Regions from separate parts of the Aurantimonas sp. E1-2-R+4 genome, predicted to be linked through region 1. Evidence: riboswitches for the same ligand, from Rfam matches in the RefSeq annotation. Region 1 holds a riboswitch; each other region holds the start of a gene.
The links. Region 1 has a riboswitch for thiamine pyrophosphate ahead of VQ045_RS19450 (YkoF family thiamine/hydroxymethylpyrimidine-binding protein). Riboswitches for the same ligand answer to the same signal wherever they lie in the genome.

Region 1 (6,430 bases):
AAACAGACATCGAAGAGATATTCGCCGGAGGTCCGCGAGCGGGCAGTCCGAATGGTTTTGGAGCATCAAGGCGAACACGCCTCGCAGTGGGAGGCGATATCGTCGATTGCGGCGAAGATCGGCTGTGCCGGCGAGACGCTGCGCAACTGGGTTCGCCGGGCCGAACGCGACCAGGGCGTTCGCGCCGGTCAGACGAGCGATGAGCGCGGCCGGATCAAGGCTCTCGAACGAGAGAACCGCGAGTTGCGGCAGGCCAACGAGATCCTGCGTAAGGCATCGGCGTATTTTGCTCAGGCGGAGCTCGACCGCCCGTTCAGACGATGACGACGTTCATCGACAACCATCGTGACGTCTATGGGGTCGAGCCGATCTGCCGTTCGCCATTGTCGCTCGGACCAATGGCGCGACATGGCTCACTCTGCCGATCGCCCCATCGACGTATCACGAGCACGCGGCTCGCAACCGCGATCCTGATCGTCGCCCGGCCCGCGAACGTCGCGACGACGAACTCTGCCAGGATATTCGCCGTGTCTTCGAAGCGAACTTCGGCGTCTACGGCGTTCGCAAGGTTTGGCGCCAGATGAAGCGTGAAGGCATTGATGTCGCCCGCCGCACCGTTGCCCGACTGATGCGAAGCCTTGGCCTGAAGGGCGTCGTTCGCGGCAAGCCGGTGAAGACGACGATCAGCGACAAGGCTACGCCCTGTCCGCTGGACCTGGTGAACCGGCAGTTTCAGGCTGCGTCGCCGAATGCCCTGTGGGTCAGCGATTTTACCTACGTCGCCACCTGGCGTGGCTTCGTTTACGTGGCCTTTGTTATCGACACCTTCGCCCGCCGGATTGTCGGCTGGCGCGTCTCACGAACGGCCCACGCCGACTTCGTCCTCGACGCCCTGGAGCAGGCGCTCCATGACCGGCGGCCCTTCGCCGGCGGTGGCCTCGTGTGCCATTCCGACCGCGGATCCCAATATGTCAGTATTCGCTACACCGAGCGTCTGGCCGAGGCCGGCATCGAACCTTCTGTCGGAAGCGTCGGAGATTCATATGACAACGCCCTGGCCGAAACGATCAACGGCCTGTTCAAGGCCGAAGTAATCCATCGACGCGGCCCGTGGCGAAGCTTCGAAGCGGTCGAGTTCGCCACCCTCGAATGGGTCGACTGGTTCAACAATCGCCGCCTGCTCGAGCCGATCGGAAATATTCCTCCCGCCGAGGCGGAAGCCGCATACTACGCCCAGCTTGAGGCCATGCCGATCGCCGCGTAGAACTCAAACCAAACGGTCTCCGGGAAACCCGGGGCGGTTCAATGCCGCAGGCTGTCCAAAGACTTCGAGAACCTGTCGCGCAGCGCGCTCGCCTTCCTCAAACTGGCGTCTATCCGCTTCATGATGCGAAGGCTCTGTTTGAAATGAATAACTTTCCGGACCGACTCTAACACTACTTTGGGCGATGTCACGTTGTTTCCTTGGCAAGGATCTTTGTGTAGTTGGGGGGGGCATGAGCAGGACCGCGCCGACGTACAAGAAACACCGCTATAGCGATGACCGCTCGGAGCCCACTATGACTGATGCTGCATCGCACACATTCGGTCGCAGTGCGGCGGGCGCAGTTATTCGAGGCCAGAACGATCCGCCTCGTCTCGAATTGACATTCTGCTGCGACTGGCCACATATCTGCCGACATGGCCAGGGGTGCTCCGTTCGGGGCTGAGATGCGCGAGACCGCGCGAACCCTTCACAGCTGATCCGGGTAATGCCGGCGGAGCGAGGAAACATGTTCATAGGCGCGCAGGTGTCGCTCTATCCGATGACGTCGGAGTTCGTGGACGTAATCACATCGGGGCTCGCCGCTCTAACCCCCTACTACAGTGAGTTGCGGATCGAGACGGACGACATGTCGACCCTGATGGTCGGCGCGCCCGATCCGCTGATCGACGCGATCCGGGATCTGTTTGCTGCCGCCGCGCGGCAGCCCGATCATGTCACGATGCATGTCACCCTGTCGCGGGGATGTTACGGTGAACCCGACGATCCCAGTTGCCGCTGCGAGACGCTGGCGCGCGCACAGGATGAAACCTTCGAGGAGCGAAAGGCTCTGGCGCGGGACGCGGTCGCCGGCGCGCCGGATCTCGGCGTCGGGATCGACGTCCAGTTCTCGCTCTACGTGCTGGGCCAGGACCGCCACATGGACGAGATCTACGGTTGCATCGAGTTTCTGAAAGGCTCGGGCACTTTCCTGAAGTCCAAGAACTTCTGCACGCGGCTGCGCGGCGATGCAGGCGCGGTGTTCGAGACGGTGCGGCAGGCGTTCCTGCGCTTCGGTCCTGCCGAGGGACATGTCACGATCGACCTGACAGCCTCCGTCAACAGCCCCAGCTTCGCCTGACCCCGCCCGTCGCACAGCCGGTTCGCGTCCGGAGACGTCATGCAATCCCTGCGACACATCCTGCCGACAGTGCTGATCGCTTCGGCGCTTCTACTGGCCTGGCAGGTCTATTGCGCGCTTGCCGGGGTCTCACCGCTGGTGCTGCCCGCGCCGACGGACGTGCTGCGATCCCTCATCGTCGAGCGCGCGCGGATCGGGCCCCATGCGCTCAGCACGATCTGGGTCGCCACGCTGGGCTTCTCCACTTCGGTCCTTTTCGCCTTTGCCGCCTCTGTCGCCCTGCATTTCAGCCCTTGGCTCCAGCGCGGCCTGATGCCGCTGCTCGTCGCCAGCCAGACCATTCCGCTCGTCGCACTGGCGCCGCTGATGATCCTGTGGTTCGGCTTCGGGCTGTTGCCCAAGGTGCTTCTGGTCATCCTGGTCACCTTCTTCCCGATCCTCGTGAGCCTGCTGTCGGGCTACGGCCAGGTGCCGCAGGCCTATCTGGATCTCCTGACCTCGATGCGGGCCGGCAAACTCCGCATCTTTCGGCGTGCGACGCTGCCGGTGGCGCGGGCGTCGTTCTTCGCGGGGCTGAGGATTTCGGCCACCTATGCCATTGTCGCGACGATCTTCGCCGAGTATGCCGGCGCGCGGCAAGGGCTCGGGATCTACATCCTCACCGCCAAGAACAGTTTCCGCGCCGATCTCGTGCTTGCCGCCGTCGTCGTCTCGGCCGGCCTGACCCTGCTGCTCCTGGGTGCGCTGCGCCTGATCGAACGACTCACCGCACACGGCCACCGACGAGGGCGCGATGCTGCGGGTTGAGGGGCTGACGGTCCGGGTGGAGGCGCGGACGCTGGTCACGAATTTTTCGTGCGAGCTTCGGGAGGGGCGGATTACCTGCCTGATTGGGCCCTCGGGCTGCGGCAAGACATCCGTGCTCAAATGGCTCGCCGGCATCCTGCCGCCCGGCATCGAGGCAAAGGGCAGGGTCACGCTCGACGGCGCACCGATCCTGCGCCCGCATCCGAGCATCAGCTATCAGCCGCAGAGCGACGCTCTGTTTCCTTGGCTGACCGTCACCGACAACGCGGCGCTCGGGCTCGAGATGGCGGGACTGCCGCGCAGGGCCGCGCGCGAGAAGGTCGCGGACCTGTTCGTCCCGTTCGGGCTGTCGGGATGCGAAGATCTCTATCCCGACCAGGTCTCGGGCGGCATGCGCCAGCGCGCGGCGTTCCTGCGCACGATCGTGCAGGACAGCCGTTTCGTCCTTCTGGACGAGCCGTTCTCGGCTCTGGACGCCGTGACGCGGCTCAGGATGCAGGACTGGCTTTGCGCTCGTCTGGCCGAGACATTGCGCGGTGTCCTGATGGTTACCCACGATCTACACGAGGCTACACAGATGGCCGACCACATCCTCGTCATGTCGGCGCGGCCGGGCCCCCTTGTCGCCGACATCCCCATCACCACCCCCCGCGAGAGGCGGAGCGAAGTGGCGTTGGCCGAAATCCGCACGACCCTCAGAACCCTGCTACTCAAGGAGTGATACGATGATCCGCAATCTGCTGCTCGCAGCCTGCCTGACCCTGCCAATCGCCGCCGAGGCCCGGGAAAAGGTGACCATCGCCCTCGACTGGACGCTGAACACCAACCACGTCGGCCTGATCGTCGCACGCGACCGCGGGTTTTACGACGAGGCCGGGCTGGAGGTGGAGATCCTGCCCTATTCGGACACCAGCTCGACCGCGCTGCTGGCCGCCGATGTCGCGGATTTCGCCTATATGACCTCGCTCGGTTTCATGAGCGCGCGCCCCGCCGGAGCCGACATCATCGCCCTCTGGGCCACGATGCAGCACGAGGCCGGGCGGCTGGTCTACAACAGCGCCAACGAAGCGATCACCCGCCCGGCGGATCTCTCGGGCAAGACCTATGCCGGCTTCGGCAGCGCCTGGGAGGACGCGCTGATCGGGACGATGATCCGCAACGACGGAGGCGAGCCGGTCTATGACACGGTGACGCTGGGCACCGGCGCATACGAGGCGCTGGCGACGGGGCGCGTCGACTTCACGCTCGAGGTCGCGACCTGGGAAGGCGTGAACAGCGAGCTTCTGGGGCGCGAGCAGTCTTCCTTCATCTACGCCGACTACGGCGTCCCCGATCAGCAGAATGGCTACATCGGCACCCGTGCCGAGATCCTGCAGGACGATCCGGAGACGGTGACGGTCTTCATGAAAGCGACGCAGGCCGGATACGAATGGGCGGTCGATCATCCCGAGGAAGCGGCGGAGCTGCTGATCGCCGCCGGCGACTTCCCGAACCCGGAGCTGGTGCGAGGCTCGATGGAGAAGATCGTCGCGGGCGGCTACATGCGGGACAGCAACGTCCCCGTGGGCAAGATCGACGCCGATCGTTTCGCCGAGATGGCGCAATTCCTCTTCGACAGCGGCGTTCTCAAGGACCCGAGCGGCGCACCGCTGGAGTGGCCGGGAGATGTCGCGGACTGGTTCGACCAGAGCTGGATGGACGAGTGATCCTGAATGCGGTCCTGTTTGGGCATGGCAGCCACGAGGCGGCCTGGCGCAGCCCCGGCATGCGCGCCACCGCACCGCTCGAACTGTCGCATTGGCTGAGTTGCGCGCGGAAGGCAGAGGCCGCCGGGTTCGACGGCCTCTTTCTGGGTGACATCCTCTGCCTGCAGGACCGTCCAGAGCATCATCCGTCCGAGACGCTCGATCCGCTCATGGTACTGGCGGCGCTGGCCGGAGCGACCGATCGGCTGACGCTGATCGGTACCGCCTCGACCAGCTTCAACCATCCCCTTCACCTCGCCCGGCGTTTCCACAAGCCGCACCACGCGGCCGGTGCGCTCGGCCGCGATCAGAGTGGTGCCGGAGCCGCCAAATCCGTCCAGTACGATCTCGCCACGGCGGGTGCCTGAGCATAGTCCAGTACTGATACCTTGATATCAACCATGCCGTCCTCGGAAATCTTGAAATACTCCGCGTGGACCCGCTGACCCGCTGACCCAAAGACCTCGTCCCCGCCCGTGAACCGCGTCACCACACCTGAGGCGGAGCGAGGGGAACGTCGGTCAGGTTCAGATTGTCAGAAGCCCGCAAGGTCACGTAGGCTGCTGCGCTGAGCGCCTTGCAGTCGGCAAGGGCGCGATCGAACCATCTTTCGCTGAACTCTGTCAGCAGGTGTGACGCCAGCGTGCTCTTGCCAGCATCGCAAAGGATCGCAGCGCTCTCCTGAACGGCGGCGAGCTCCTCGCAGATCAGCGCCTCGATATTGCGCCAGTGGCTGCCCACGTCGCCGAGCAGCTTTTCCTGTTCCTGAAAGGCCAGGTGCATCAGCCGCTTGAATTCGTAGGCCGCAGAGTCGGCGGTCTCGATCCCTTGAGGGACGCGCGATACGACTTCCGGGTTCTGGGTCTCTTTCCGGCGATCAAGGAACCGCGCGCTCTCGCCCGAGGTCAGATAGCGGTGCTGACGATAGGCTGGCGGCACCGAGGTCTGACAGAGCCAGACAGGCATCAGTGGGGCAGTAACCGGGCCGACCGGGGCATGCCACATCATCCTCAGTTCGGGATGGGCGGGATGTTCCAGAGGCACGACCTGTCCGTAGCCCGCTGTGTCGCCGGTCAGGCGTTCGGTCGAAATCGACCAGAACACGTCGGCGAGCCCGATCTTTTCGCGGCGCGACGCACGGCTGTGCATTTCTTCCTCGATCCATACGGCACCCACCCAGGGGCCTTTCCCATCTCCGTAGATGCGGTTGACGTCAAACGGACCCTCGGACGGATCGTACCAGCCCCGCTGACGCGCGGTGCTGATGAAATGCGGCGGAAACAGAAAGTCCGCGTCGGGCGCCTCGGGAATGACACCGATGTATCCCGGCCGGGACGCTCGGATGCTGTCGTCGCCCAGGCGTTCCGCGACCCAGAGGCCCAGTCCGCCGGCAAACTCGATCACCACCCATGCCTCATCGGGGTCGGCGATGATGTGTGAATTGCCCCCGTAGGTAGAGTAGCCATGACTGGCGATCAGCGATCCGATCAGAGC
Region 2 (6,430 bases), on a different contig from region 1:
CGGCTTCGGCGGTATTGTCGATAAGAAAGCCATCGGGAACCTCGAAGGTGATGCCGAGGCCGGGATGATAGAAACGCCGCTCGCGCACGTAACCTTCGGCAGCCGAGTCCCCGAACAGCATCCCGTCGATGCCCGACAGATACCGGTCGCGGTCGGTCGCGCCGGTACCGGACGGGCCATATTGGCGCGCGTGACGCGCGGCGAGGTCGATGCGTTGCGGTGCCGACGGATGCGAGGCGAGAAAATCGAGATTGGGATCGTTTGCCTGAAAGGCATTCCGGATCTTGGAATAGGAATCCATCGCACCCAGGAAGCGCGAAGCCGCAAACGGGTCGTAGCCGGCACGGGCGACGTGGCGGATGCCGAGCACATCGGCCTGCAATTCCTGCTTGCGAGAGAACTGAGCGAGATTCAACCGATTGCGGGCGAGTGCGATCTCCCCGGCCGGCTCGCTGGCCAGAACTTCGTTCACGACGCGGCTGGCGATCTCGGCCGCCTGCTCGCGCTGCTGGCGCTCGATGCCGTGATTGGCGGTGACATGGCCCATCTCGTGACCGATCACGGCGGCCACTTCAGCGGAATCGTTGGCCAGCGCCAGCAGACCGCGGGTCACATAGACGTAGCCGCCCGGCAGCGCGAAGGCGTTGACGTTCGGAGAATTCAGAACGGTAATTCGGTAGGCGCGGTTCGGATCCTCCGTCACCGCCTGAAGCTTGCCGACGACCGTCGCCAGGGTTCGTTCGAGTTTCGGATCGGAATAGGCGCCACCATACGCCGCCAGGATCTTCGGATGCTGCGCCCGTCCGATGACCGATTGCGGGTCGCCCTGCTGGATGTTTTCGAAGGTGATCGGCTGGCGCGTCGCCGCATAGCCGGACTTGGCGTCGCGGCCGACATCGCCGGCCAGACCGTCCAGGCTCGCCTCCAACGACGTACACGCGCCAACCGCCATCAACGCGGCCAGCGCCGCGCCGCGAAGCGCCGCGCGTGTCACACGCCTTGCGGACCAGACCCCGGACATCATTTCCATCGGTGCGATCACCGCCCCCGCCAATATGCCGCAGAAATTCAGCTCTGCCCTGTTCGCACAAGACCCTTAGCCGAAACGCCACGCTCCGCGGAAGGATCGATCCGCAACACGACGTCGCAAATCCGCGGCGCGCCCCCTCATCATGGATGCCTTCCCGGCTAACAAGCAAATTTGCCGGAAATGCGTCATGAATCAGAAACCTTTGTGCCGAGATAGCGGGCGACACGCGGATCGGTCCGGCCCGACAGGATCGCGCGCGTCGGCCCCACCGCGAGCACCACGCCTCGATCGAGGAATGCGACGCGATCGGCGTGGTCGGCCGCGTCGTCCGGATGATGGGTCACCATCACCACGGTCATGGGACGCGGCGCGCGTTCCGCACGAAGCGTCTTCAGCATCCCCAGCATTTCCTTGCGCAGCGCTGGCCCCAGCGCCGCAAAGGGCTCGTCGAGCAGCAGCAGCGGACGATCGCGGAGGAAAGCGCGAGCGAGCGCGACGCGCTGGCGTTCGCCGCCGGACATCGCGGCGGGACGACGGGCTTCGAAACCCGCAAGGCCGACGGCCTCCAGCGCCTCCAAGACGCGGCGCCGGTCGTCCTCGGACAGGTGAAGATTCGGGGCGATGCCGAGCGCGACGTTACGAAACACGTCGAGATGGGGGAACAGATTGTTCTCCTGAAAGACGATGCTGAGCGGCCGCTCGGCGGGGGCGACCCCGCTCATGTCGGAGCCGGCGATGCCGACCCGTCCCGAATCGGGGGTCGCGAAACCGGCCGCCAGATCGAGCAGCGTCGACTTTCCCGCGCCGCTCGGGCCGATCACCGCCAGCCATTCGCCCTCGATCACCTTGAGATCGAACCGCATGTCGCTGCCCTCATAGGCCAGGCGAACGTCTTCGAAGGATAAGGCCGGCACCTCGCTCATCGCTTTTCTCCCGCGCCTGCCAGCCCGCGCTCGGCCAGCACCATCAGGCCGAGGCACAAAATTCCGAGAATCAGCGCCAGACCGGCCGCGTCGCTGGTGCGATAGCTCCCCATGCGCTGCAACAGCAGATAGGGCAGCGTGACGAGGTCCTGGTTGCCGAACAGGGCGATCGCGCCGAGATCGCCGAGCGAAATCGCCAGCGCGAAGGCGAAGGCGAGGCCGAGCGCGGGACGCATGGCCGGCCAATCGACGAAGCGCAGCCGCGACAGGCCGGCGAGCCCCAGACTGTCCGCCAGTCGCCCGGTCGCCTGATTGGCAGCGGCCAGCGCCGGCCCGACGATCCGCACGATGAACGGCACGGCCATGGCGGCGTTGGTTGCGACGACGACATAAGGCGCGGCGGCGAAGACGTCGGTGACCTGACGCAACGCCAGAAACCAGCCGGCTCCGACGACGATCGGCGGCACCACGAGAACGAGGCTGGCGGCCGTCTCCAGCCCCTTGCGCGCCGTGTCCCGGCCACGACGCGCCCCGGACGGCGCGCCGCGCAAGGCTTCGAGGGCGAGGATCACCAGGACCGAGACGAGAAGCGCCAGCGATGCCGCGGCAAGGGCGATCGCCAGGCTGGTCAGCGCCGCGCGCCGGACCGCCGGATCGACGGCGAGCGAGACGAGGTCCGCCTGCAATCCGCGCACCAGAACCGCGACGAAGGGCGACAGGACGAAGGCTACTCCGAGCGACAGGATCGCGGCATCCATTGCCGCCCTCACCCGGCTCGGCCGGTCGTAGCGCAACGCCCGGCCGCCGAGGCCGAACCCGGCCGCGACATCACCGCCGAGCCGGGTCGCGAACCACAGGATGATGGCGGTCAGGGCGATTTGCAGGAGGGACAGCGCGATCGCCCGACCGGGGTCGAACTCATAGCGAAGCGCCTGATAGATCGCGACTTCCAGCGTCGTCGCGCGGGGTCCGCCGCCGAGGACGAGGACGAGCGTGAAACTCGTCACGCAGAGCATGAAGACGAGGCTCGCCGCCGCCGGCAGGCTAGCGCGGATCGCCGGCCATTCGAGCAGCCGGAAGGTGGCGAGCGGCGTGAGAGACAATTGCCCGGCGAGCTTCCAGCTTTCGGCCGGCACGCGATCCAGCGCCGCCACCATCAGCCGGGCGGCGAGCGGCAAGTTGAAAAAGACATGCGCAATCAGGATGCCGGCCAGGCCATAGACGTCGAGCCGCGGCAGCCCGATCGCGGCGAAGGCGCCGGACAGCACGCCGTTGCGACCCCAGATCGTGATGATGGCCAGCGCCCCGACGAGAACTGGCAGCGCCTGCGGCAAGAGGAACAGCCGCAGCACCGCCCGGCGTCCGGGAAAGCGCGCGCGGTGGAGCGCGACGGCCAGCGGCACCGCGCCGGCAAGTGACAAGAGCGTCGACAGCGCCGCCTGCTCCATGGTGAAGAGCACGACGCCCCGGATATAGCGGTCGGCGAAGAGTGCCGGCAGATCGGGCACGGCGCCCGTCGCCGCGAGCAGGAACACGAACGCGCCGCCGAGAAAGACGATCAGGGCCGCGGCGGCGGCAAAACCGAGGCCGATGCGAAGGGTCCGGTCGGTGGAGCCGGTCATGGCCGCGCGCGCGATCGAGCCCTGCCGCGCCGTCCAACGCGGACGCCCAGGCGCATCAGCGGCCGATCGCCTCGAGCCATTCCTGCGTCCAGGCCTTGCGGTTCGCCGCAACCGTCTCGGGATCGATGAACAGCGGCGTCTCCACCTTGACCAACCGGTCGAACGCCTCCGGCATTTCGATGCCGTCGATCACCGGCAGCGTCCAGTTGGTGGTCGGAATGATCGACTGGATTTCGGGGGTCAGCATGAATTTTAGGAATTGGCGCGCCAAATCCGGCTGATCGGCGTTCTTGAGCAGGCCCGCGACCTCGATCTGGAGATACTGGCCTTCCGAAAAGGCCGCGGCCTGATAGCGCTCGGAGCCTTCCTCGACCATGTGATAGGCCGGCGATGTCGTATAGCTCAGCACCAGCGGCACCTCGCCATTGGTGAACAGGCCATAGGCCTCGCTCCAGCCGGGCGTGACGGTCAGGATGCGGTCGGAGAGCTTTGCCCACTTGGCTTTCGCCTCCTCGCCATAGACCGCCTTCATCCACAGAAGCAGACCGAGCCCCGGCGTCGAGGTCCGCGCGTCCTCGATGGCGATCTTCTGCTCGGAATCGCCGGACACGAGGTCGTCGAGGCTCTTCGGCGGATTGTCGATAGCCTCGGTGTCGTAGACGACGGCGAGATAGGAATAGTCGTAGGGCACGAAGACCGGATCGGAAAAGCCCGTCGGCACCGTCAGCTTGGACAGATCGACGCCGCTGTCGGCGAACAGGCCCGTCGCCTTGGCTTCCGGAATGAGGTCGGAGGTCAGCCCGAGGGCGATGTCGGCGTCGCTCGTTTCGCCCTCCAGCTTCAGCCGGTTGAGGATCGCGACCCCATCCTCCAGGCCGACGAATGTCAGGTCGCAATCGCAGACCGCCTCGAACGCCGCCTCGATCTTAGGCCCCGGCCCCCACTCGGGCGTGAAGCTCTCATAGGTGTAGACGGTGAGTGTCGGCTTGCCATCCTGCGCCAAGGCGGGAGCGGCGAAGGTGGACAGCACGGCGAGGACAGCCGCACCGGACAAAAGCTGCGGTGGGATAGTAATCATAAAGGGGCCTCTCGATGCGGCGACGTCGGAAGAGCCGCGCCGCGAGGACCTCGCGAACGCCCGCAATCCCTCCGCCGGTACGATCCGGATCAGGTTCGACGGGTTGGCGCGACGCCTCTCAGCCCGAAGGCACCCCGTGTGAGCTGCCGAAGATTTAGCGGCAAGCTCCGCCACCGGCAAGGGCAACCGGTCCAACGGCCGCTACTTCGAGCGGGTGGGCGCGTTTCCCCCTCCCCTTCGCCGCTTCCACGCGCTAGATCACGGCGCCATGCGCTTCACGATTCTTCTTGCCGGCCGCGTCGATCCGACACCCGCCCTTGTTAATGCAGTATCCGGCACGCGAGTGATCGCCGCCGACGACGGAATTCGCCATGCCACGGCGTTGGGGCTCACCCCGGAACTGTGGGTCGGCGATTTCGATTCCAGCCCGGCGATTGCGGCCGGCGAATTCTCCGACATTCCCCGCGAGACCTTTCCGAGCGACAAGGACCAGACCGACGGCGAACTCGCCATCGACGCGGCGGTCGCTCGGGGCGCGAGCCGGCTGCTGCTTGTCGGCGCGCTCGGCGGTCCACGCAGCGACCATGCCTTCGCCCATCTCATCCTGGCGCTGCGCTTTGCCGCGCGCGGCCTCGATGTCGAGCTGTTCGACGGCCGTGAGCATGGTTGGCCGCTGTCCCCGGAGCCGCGCCGCTTCGATCTGACCCCCGGCGCGCAATTCTCGATCCTGAAATTCTCGGATCTGTCGGGACTGACAGTCGTGGGCGCGAAATGGCCGCTGGCCGATGTCGACGTGCCGTTCCATTCGATCCTGACCCAATCGAACGAGGCGCTCGGCGAGATCGTCGTCGGGTTGCAGGAGGGCTCAGCGATGCTGATCGCCCAGGCCGACCCCACGGTGCGGTGAGGCGATGCCGAGCGGTTCAATCCTCCCGGAAGGCCCTTGAGAAACTGTCGGTGATGGGCTTGGCGAGATATTCCAGGAAGGTGCGCTCGCCGGTCGCGATATAGGCCTCCACCGGCATGCCCGGATAAATCTGGTCGCGGCTGATTTCGGGTGGCAGGTCGTCGATCATGCTGAGCCGGGCGGTGTAGTAGGGTTGCCGGGTGGTCTGGTCGATCAGCCGGTCGGCGGAAAGATAGGTGACCTTCGCCTCCACGGTCGGCGTGGTGCGCGTATTGAGCGCGCTGAACCGCAGCCGGGCCCTTTGTCCGAGCGAGATGACGTCGACATCCTGCGGCGAGACCCGAGCCTCGATGAGGAGATCTTCGCCGGTCGGCAGGAGTTCGAGGAGCTGATCGCCAGGCCCCACTACGCTGCCGGAGGCATTCACGCTCATCTTGATGATGATCCCATCGCTCGGCGAACGAACGATGATGCGATCGAGCACATCCTCGGCCGACCGCAGCTGTTCTTCGGTATCGGAGATCTGCGCCCGGATTTCATTGAGCTGCGTCACCGCGGTCTCGACGCGCTGCGTTTCGAGCCGCGCCAGCTGCGCCTGCGCTTCGACGATCTGGATTTTCGCCGCCAGAATGCTGGAAACACCCTGCCCTACCTGACCGACCAGATCTGCCTCGCTGCGAAGCAGCGCGGTATATTCCGAGCGATTGGTCAGGCCCTTGTCCAGCAGCGTGCGCTTGCGCGACACTTCCTCCCGAACGACTTCGAGTTGGCGCTCGATCGCCGTCTGCTGCGCGGTCATCCCCTCGATCTGCTCGCGGAGGGCCTGGACACGCTGGCCCATGATCACCTGTTCCTGGCGGTGACGGTCCA
Region 3 (6,430 bases), on a different contig from region 1:
ATCGTCACGCCGCAACCCTCCCGCTCTTGCCGAGGGCGAGATCGGCCGCCCGCCCCGCGACATCCGGCGCCAGCAGAAATCCGTGGCGGTAAAGACCGTTGACCGAGATCACCCGTCCCTGCCGCGTCACCCGTGGCAGGTTGTCGGGAAAGGCCGGCCGAATCCCGACGCCGGTCTCGAGGATCTCCGCCTCGGCGAAAGCCGGGTGCAGCGCGTAGGCGGCCGACAAAAGCTCGACCGCCGAGCGCAGCGTGATCGCGCCCCGGTTTTCGCTCTCGATCATCGTCGCGCCGACCATGAAGATGCCGTCCACACGCGGCACGACGTAGATCGGCTGACGCGGATGCAGGAGACGGATTGGCCGCGACAGCGACACCTCGCCCGTCCGCAGCAGCACCATTTCACCGCGCACGCCGCGCAGCTCCGGCAAGGTCTCGCGGGCGGCAAAACCACGGCAATCGATGACCGTTTCGAAGCCCGCGGACGCAGCGCGCCCGTCCTCACCGAAATGGAATGCGACCCCCATCCCCTCCAGCCGCCGGGCCAGCGCCTTCAAGGCGCAGCGCGGGCACAGATGCGCCTCTTCCGCAAACAGCAGCCCTGCCTGGAACCGCCCGGCGAGGCTGGGTTCCAGCTCGGCGATTTCCTCGGCGCCGATACGTTCGAAATGGTCGGTGCGCCGGGCGAAACGGTCGAGCTCCGCCCGGTCGCGCGGCGGCGCGAGGACCAGGCTGCCCTGCCGCGCCACACTGGGAACGCGGGCCGCCCACCAGTCGGCGGCGCCGGCGCCGAGCCGGACCACCTCGGCCTCGGCGCTTTCGCGCTCGCACCACGGCGCCAGCATGGCGCCGGCGAGACGCGACGCCGCACCCTCGCCGATGGCGGCGCCACGCTCGAACACCGTCACCGAAGCGCCCCGCTCGGCGAGCACGGTGGCCGAGGCCAGCCCCGCGACGCCGGCGCCGAGAACCGCGATCGGCATCGGCCTACTCCGCCGCCTCGCCGGCCGCGTTCGCCGGCATATAAAGGTCGCCGCCCTCACGGTATTTGCGGGCCATCTCCTCCATCCCCTCTTTCTGCGCCTCGGCGCGGATATCGTGGGAGATCTTCATGGAGCAGAATTTCGGGCCGCACATGGAGCAGAAATGCGCCGTCTTGTGCGCCTCCTTGGGCAGCGTCTCGTCGTGCAGCGAGCGCGCCGTTTCCGGATCCAGCGAGAGGTTGAACTGGTCCTCCCAGCGAAACTCGAATCGGGCCCGCGACAGCGCGTCGTCGCGCAGCTGCGAGGCCGGGTGGCCCTTGGCGAGATCGGCGGCGTGGGCGGCGATCTTGTAGGTGATCACCCCGACCTTGACGTCGTCGCGGTCGGGCAGGCCCAGATGCTCCTTGGGCGTTACGTAGCAGAGCATGGCCGTGCCGAACCAGCCGATCATCGCCGCGCCGATGCCGCTGGTGATATGGTCGTAGCCCGGCGCGATGTCGGTGACCAAGGGCCCGAGCGTATAGAACGGGGCCTCGCCGCAGACCTTCATCTGCAGATCGACATTTTCCTTGATCTTGTGCATCGGCACATGACCGGGCCCCTCGATCATCACCTGGCAGTCCTTGGCCCAGGCGATCTGCGTCAGTTCGCCGAGCGTTTCCAGTTCGGCGAACTGTGCCTTGTCGTTGGCGTCGGCGATCGAGCCGGGACGCAGGCCGTCACCGAGCGAGAAAGACACGTCGTACATCCGGCAGATGTCGCAGATTTCCTCGAAATGCTCGTAGAGGAAGCTCTCCTTGTGGTGGTGCAGGCACCATTTGGCCATGATCGAGCCGCCGCGAGAGACGATGCCGGTGACCCGCTCGACGGTGAGCGGGATGTGACGCAGCCGCACGCCGGCATGGATGGTGAAATAGTCGACACCCTGCTCGGCCTGCTCGATCAGCGTGTCGCGATAGACCTCCCAGGTCAGATTCTCGGCGATGCCGTCGACCTTCTCCAGCGCCTGGTAGAGCGGCACGGTGCCGATCGGCACCGGCGCGTTGCGGATGATCCACTCGCGAATGTCGTGGATGTTGCGACCGGTCGACAAATCCATGACCGTATCGGCGCCCCAGCGGATCGACCAGACCATCTTCTCGACCTCTTCGGCCATCGACGAGGTCACGGCCGAATTGCCGATATTTGCGTTGATCTTGACCAGGAAATTGCGCCCGATCGCCATCGGCTCGAGTTCGGGATGGTTGATATTGGCGGGAATGATCGCCCGCCCCGAGGCGACCTCGTCGCGCACCCATTCGGGGGTGATGAAATCGGGGATCGTCGCGGAGAACGGATGGCCGTCCCGCTCCAGCTCGGCCTTGGCCTGCTCGCGCCCGAGATTCTCGCGGATCGCGACGAACTCCATTTCCGGGGTGACGATGCCGGCGCGGGCATAGGCGATCTGGGTGACGGCCTTGCCGCCCTTCGCCCGCAGCGGCGCATGGGAGACGGGAAAGGTGGGAACGCGCTTGGCGTCGGAGGTGACGCCGTTGTCTTCCGGCCGGACCACCCTGCCGGCATAGTCCTCGACGTCTCCCGCGGCGAGCGTCCAGTCCCGCCGCTTGCGGGGAAGGCCGGCGGCAATATCCGTCGTTGCCGTGTCGTCCGTATAGGGGCCGGAGGAATCATAGACGGTGACCGGCGGCTCGCCGGCGGTCGGATGCACCGAAATTTCGCGCATCGGGACGCGTACTTCGGGGTGGAGTGTCCCGGCGCGCCAGATCTTGCGGGATGCAGGCAGCGGGCCGCTGGTTACGGTGGGTGTCAGGGCGTTCATAGGCTCTCCTGTTCGACGAGGAGATCCAGTTCCGCGGTTTGGGTAAGATTGGGCCGTTTCACACCGGGGGTTTCCCGATGCCTCTTCCCGATTGTCGTCGCCAGAGAACGCGCCGCGTAGGCGGCGGGTCGTCAAAGGGGAGAACGGATCGGGAAGCGGCTCACTCCATCCCTACGCCAGTGTCAACTGGATCAGGTTCGTAGGGTCGCCGCGCGCTTCTTGAGCCGTCGGCCTCTCAGTTCCTTGCCGGAACTCCCCTTGGACGAGCGAACGCTATCAATTCAGCGGCCAAAGTCAACGGCGATCTGCGCCGACCCGGAGACCGGACCGCCAAATGTCGTGAAAGCACCGCCGAAGCGCCTATTCCTTCACCGCGCCGGTCATCGACGAGACGTAATAGTCGACGAAGAAGGAGTAGAGGATGACGACGGGGAGCGAGCCGAGCAGAGCCCCGGCCATCAGCGCCCCCCATTCGTAGATGTCGCCGCGCACAAGCTCGGTCAGCACGCCGACCGGGATTGTCTTGTTCTCCGACGAGGAGATGAAGGTCAGCGCGTAGATGAACTCGTTCCAGGACAGCGTGAAGGCGAAGATGCCGGCGGAGATCAGGCCGGGCACGGCCAAAGGCAGCACCACCTTGGTCAGGATCTGCCAGCGCGTCGCCCCGTCCACCAGCGCGCTCTCTTCCAGCTCGAAGGGGATGGTGCGGAAATAGCCCATCAGCAGCCAGGTGCAGAACGGGATGAGGAAGGTCGGATAGGTCAGGATCAGCGCCAGCCGGGAATCGAAGATGCCGACATTGAAAACGATGAAGGCGAGCGGAATGAACAGGATCGACGGCGGCACGAGATAAGCGAGAAAGATCAACAGACCGGTGACCCGCGCGCCGGTGAAGCGCACCCGTTCGATCGCGTAGGCGGCGAAGACCGAGGCGGCCAGCGCAATCGCCGTCGAGGCAACGGAGACCAGCATGGTGTTCCACAGCCAGCCCGGATAGGAGGTCTCGAAGAGCAGGAAGCGGATATGCTCGAGCGTCGGCTTGACCACCCAGAACGGGCTATAGTCGGTATAGTTGGTCAGCTGGTGGTTCGGTTTTACCGCCGTGATCGCCATCCAGTAGAATGGGAACAGCAGCACGAACACGAACACCGCCAAGGGCAGATAGACCACGAGGATGCGGCGCGGCAGCGAGTTGAACTGCTGCATGCCTTCGGTGTCGTCATGCACGGCGACGGTGCGGCCGGGAAGCGTTTTTTGGCTCACGGGGGTCATCTCCTCAGTCGGCCGCGCCCTGCTGCCATTTGCGTCGCTGTAGCCCGAAGAACGAGAACAGGATCGCGGCGAGCAGGAAAGGAATCATGGCGACGGCGATCGCCGCGCCCTCACCGAGCTGGCCGCCGGGAATGGCGCGCTGGAACGAGAGCGTCGCCATCAGATGCGTCGCGTTGACCGGGCCGCCGCGCGTCAAGACGTAGATCAGCTGGAAATCGGTGAAGGTGAACAGCACCGAGAAGGTCATCACCACGGCGATGATCGGCGTCAGCAGCGGCAGGGTGATCTTGGTGAAACGCTGCCACGGCGTCGCGCCGTCGAGCGCCGCGGCCTCGTTCAGCGATTGCGGGATCGTCTGCAGCCCCGCGAGCAGCGAGATCGCCACGAACGGAATGCCGCGCCAGACATTGGCCGCGATGACCGAGGCGCGGGCCTTGTTCGGATCGCCGAGGAAGTTGATCGGCGTGTCGATCCAGCCCCACTGCATGAGCACCCAGGAAATGATCGAGAACTGTGAATCGTAGATCCACCAGAAGGCTAGCGCCGACAGGACTGTCGGCACCACCCAGGGCAGCAGGATGATCGCTCGGAAGAAGTTCTTGAACGGCAGGCGCTCGTTGAGGATCAGGGCCAGCCAAAGGCCGAGCACGAACTTCAGCACCGAGGCGACGAAGGTGTAGAGGACGGTGTTGTAGACCGACAGCCAGAACACCGGATCGTCGAACAGCCAGGCGTAGTTTTCCAGACCGACGAAGACGCCGGTGCGACCGATGGTCGTATCGGTAAAGCCCAGCCAGACGCCGAGCCCGAGCGGATAGGTGAGGAAGAACAGCAAGAAGATCGCCGCCGGCAGCATGAACAGCAGCCCGAGGCCGTTCCGGCTTTGCACGAACCGGCGCAGGATGGATGGCCGCGGTACCGCCTGGACGCTCGACATCGCTTGCTCGTTCCTCTTTTGCTGCCCGGCCCACGGGATCGGGTAAATCACGCCACATCGCTGCGGTCTTGATGGTCGAAAACGCCAAGGGGCGCCAGCGATCGCCGGCGCCCCTCGTTTGGTTAGCGGTAGTAGCGGGCGATACGCCGCTCGGCGTTGGCGATCGCCTCTTCGGCCGTCCGTTGACCGGTGACCGCCTCCGCAAACATGTCGACGACCACATAGTCGGCCATCACGCCGGCCGACGAGGGTCCGAGCGGCCCGGCAAAGCCGTTCGGGCGCAAGCTCGCCGACGCCTTGGAATAGGGCTCGTGGATCGGGTCCGAGGTCCAGATCGGATTGTCGGCGAACGCCTTCAACGGCTGGCAGCAATAGGCGCTGGCACCCTGAATCCAGGCGTTCATCTGATCGGGCTGGTACATGAAGGCGATGTAGGCCTTGGCCGCCTCCGGGTATTTGGTGTGCTTGAAGACGTTGATCGTCGAGGTCTGGTGCAGTTCCACCGACTTGCCGACCGGACCGATCGGCAGGTTGGTCGTGCGCATGTCCTCGGCGATCTCCGCCATCGCGGGGTCTTTCTTGGCGGCGTAGTAGAGTGAGACTCCGTTTGCCGTCAGCGAGATCTGTCCGGCCAGAAAGGCGCGGTTGTTGTTGATGTCGAGCCAGCTCTCGGTGCCCGGGATGAAGGTCGCGTAGAGCGCCTTGGCGTATTCGATCGCGGCTTTGGTCTCGGGGCTGTCGATCGCCGGCTTACCACTCTCGTCGACGGTCATGCCGCCATGGCTCCACAACAGCCAGTGCGCGTAGTTGTTGCCGTCGCCGACGGCCTTGCCGTGCGGGAATCCGGCGGGCGTGCCCTTGGCCTGCATCGCTTTGCAAAGCTCGAGGAAGCCGTCGGTATCTTGCGGGAACTCGTCGAACCCGGCCGCCTTCATATGGCTGTCGCGATAGCAGATGGCGTTGCCGATCGCGGTCAGCGGGACGGCGATGAACTTGTCGCCCTGCTTGGCGTAGCCTTCCAGGCCCTCGTACCAGCCGCCGCTCTGCTCGCCGAGCGCGGTGGCGACGTCGGTGACGTCGACGAGCTTGTCGGGATACTGGAACGGATCGTCGAACCAGCTCATCACCATATCGGGGCCGGAGCCGACATTGGCCGCGACGGCCGCCTTGGGACGCACGTCCTCCCAGCTTTCCTGGTCGATCTGGACCTCGACGCCGATCGCCTCGGTAAACGCCTTGGTGTTGGCGTTCCAGGCTTCTTCCTCACCGGACACGAACGGCACCCAGCGAAGCAGCCTGAGACTTGCGCCCTCTTCCGGCTTGAATTCCGGCATGGCCCCTTGCGCGAAGGCGCGGCCATTTCCGAGCATTCCGCCGAATGCCGCGCTCGCCGCGAGGCCCGCCGTACCCTGTAGAAGTG

Region 2: it holds a riboswitch for thiamine pyrophosphate, as region 1 does, so the genes downstream of both, thiB (thiamine ABC transporter substrate binding subunit) here and VQ045_RS19450 (YkoF family thiamine/hydroxymethylpyrimidine-binding protein) in region 1, are expected to answer to the same signal.
Region 3: it holds a riboswitch for thiamine pyrophosphate, as region 1 does, so the genes downstream of both, thiC (phosphomethylpyrimidine synthase ThiC) here and VQ045_RS19450 (YkoF family thiamine/hydroxymethylpyrimidine-binding protein) in region 1, are expected to answer to the same signal.

Annotation. Positions count from the first base shown of each region.
Region 1 covers NZ_JAZHLK010000064.1:8,869-15,298, reverse strand. Annotated here, with positions in the region: partial or broken gene VQ045_RS19460 (IS3 family transposase) at 1-1,264, shown strand, start outside; AL1L pseudoknot at 279-433, shown strand; partial or broken gene VQ045_RS19455 (IS5/IS1182 family transposase) at 1,304-1,411, shown strand; TPP riboswitch at 1,677-1,783, shown strand; gene VQ045_RS19450 (YkoF family thiamine/hydroxymethylpyrimidine-binding protein) at 1,773-2,384, shown strand; gene VQ045_RS19445 (ABC transporter permease) at 2,424-3,191, shown strand; gene VQ045_RS19440 (ABC transporter ATP-binding protein) at 3,178-3,912, shown strand; gene VQ045_RS19435 (ABC transporter substrate-binding protein) at 3,917-4,897, shown strand; gene VQ045_RS22095 (LLM class flavin-dependent oxidoreductase) at 4,894-5,304, shown strand; gene VQ045_RS19420 (C69 family dipeptidase) at 5,423-6,430, opposite strand, start outside.
Region 2 covers NZ_JAZHLK010000005.1:89,360-95,789, reverse strand. Annotated here, with positions in the region: gene VQ045_RS04100 (M48 family metalloprotease) at 1-1,030, opposite strand, end outside; gene VQ045_RS04095 (thiamine ABC transporter ATP-binding protein) at 1,216-1,953, opposite strand; gene thiP (thiamine/thiamine pyrophosphate ABC transporter permease) at 1,950-3,575, opposite strand; gene thiB (thiamine ABC transporter substrate binding subunit) at 3,631-4,653, opposite strand; TPP riboswitch at 4,702-4,800, opposite strand; gene VQ045_RS04080 (thiamine diphosphokinase) at 4,922-5,560, shown strand; gene VQ045_RS04075 (HlyD family type I secretion periplasmic adaptor subunit) at 5,577-6,430, opposite strand, start outside.
Region 3 covers NZ_JAZHLK010000042.1:4,585-11,014, forward strand. Annotated here, with positions in the region: gene thiS (sulfur carrier protein ThiS) at 1-8, opposite strand, end outside; gene thiO (glycine oxidase ThiO) at 5-982, opposite strand; gene thiC (phosphomethylpyrimidine synthase ThiC) at 987-2,801, opposite strand; TPP riboswitch at 2,953-3,070, opposite strand; gene VQ045_RS16680 (carbohydrate ABC transporter permease) at 3,162-4,073, opposite strand; gene VQ045_RS16685 (carbohydrate ABC transporter permease) at 4,078-5,010, opposite strand; gene VQ045_RS16690 (ABC transporter substrate-binding protein) at 5,133-6,430, opposite strand, start outside.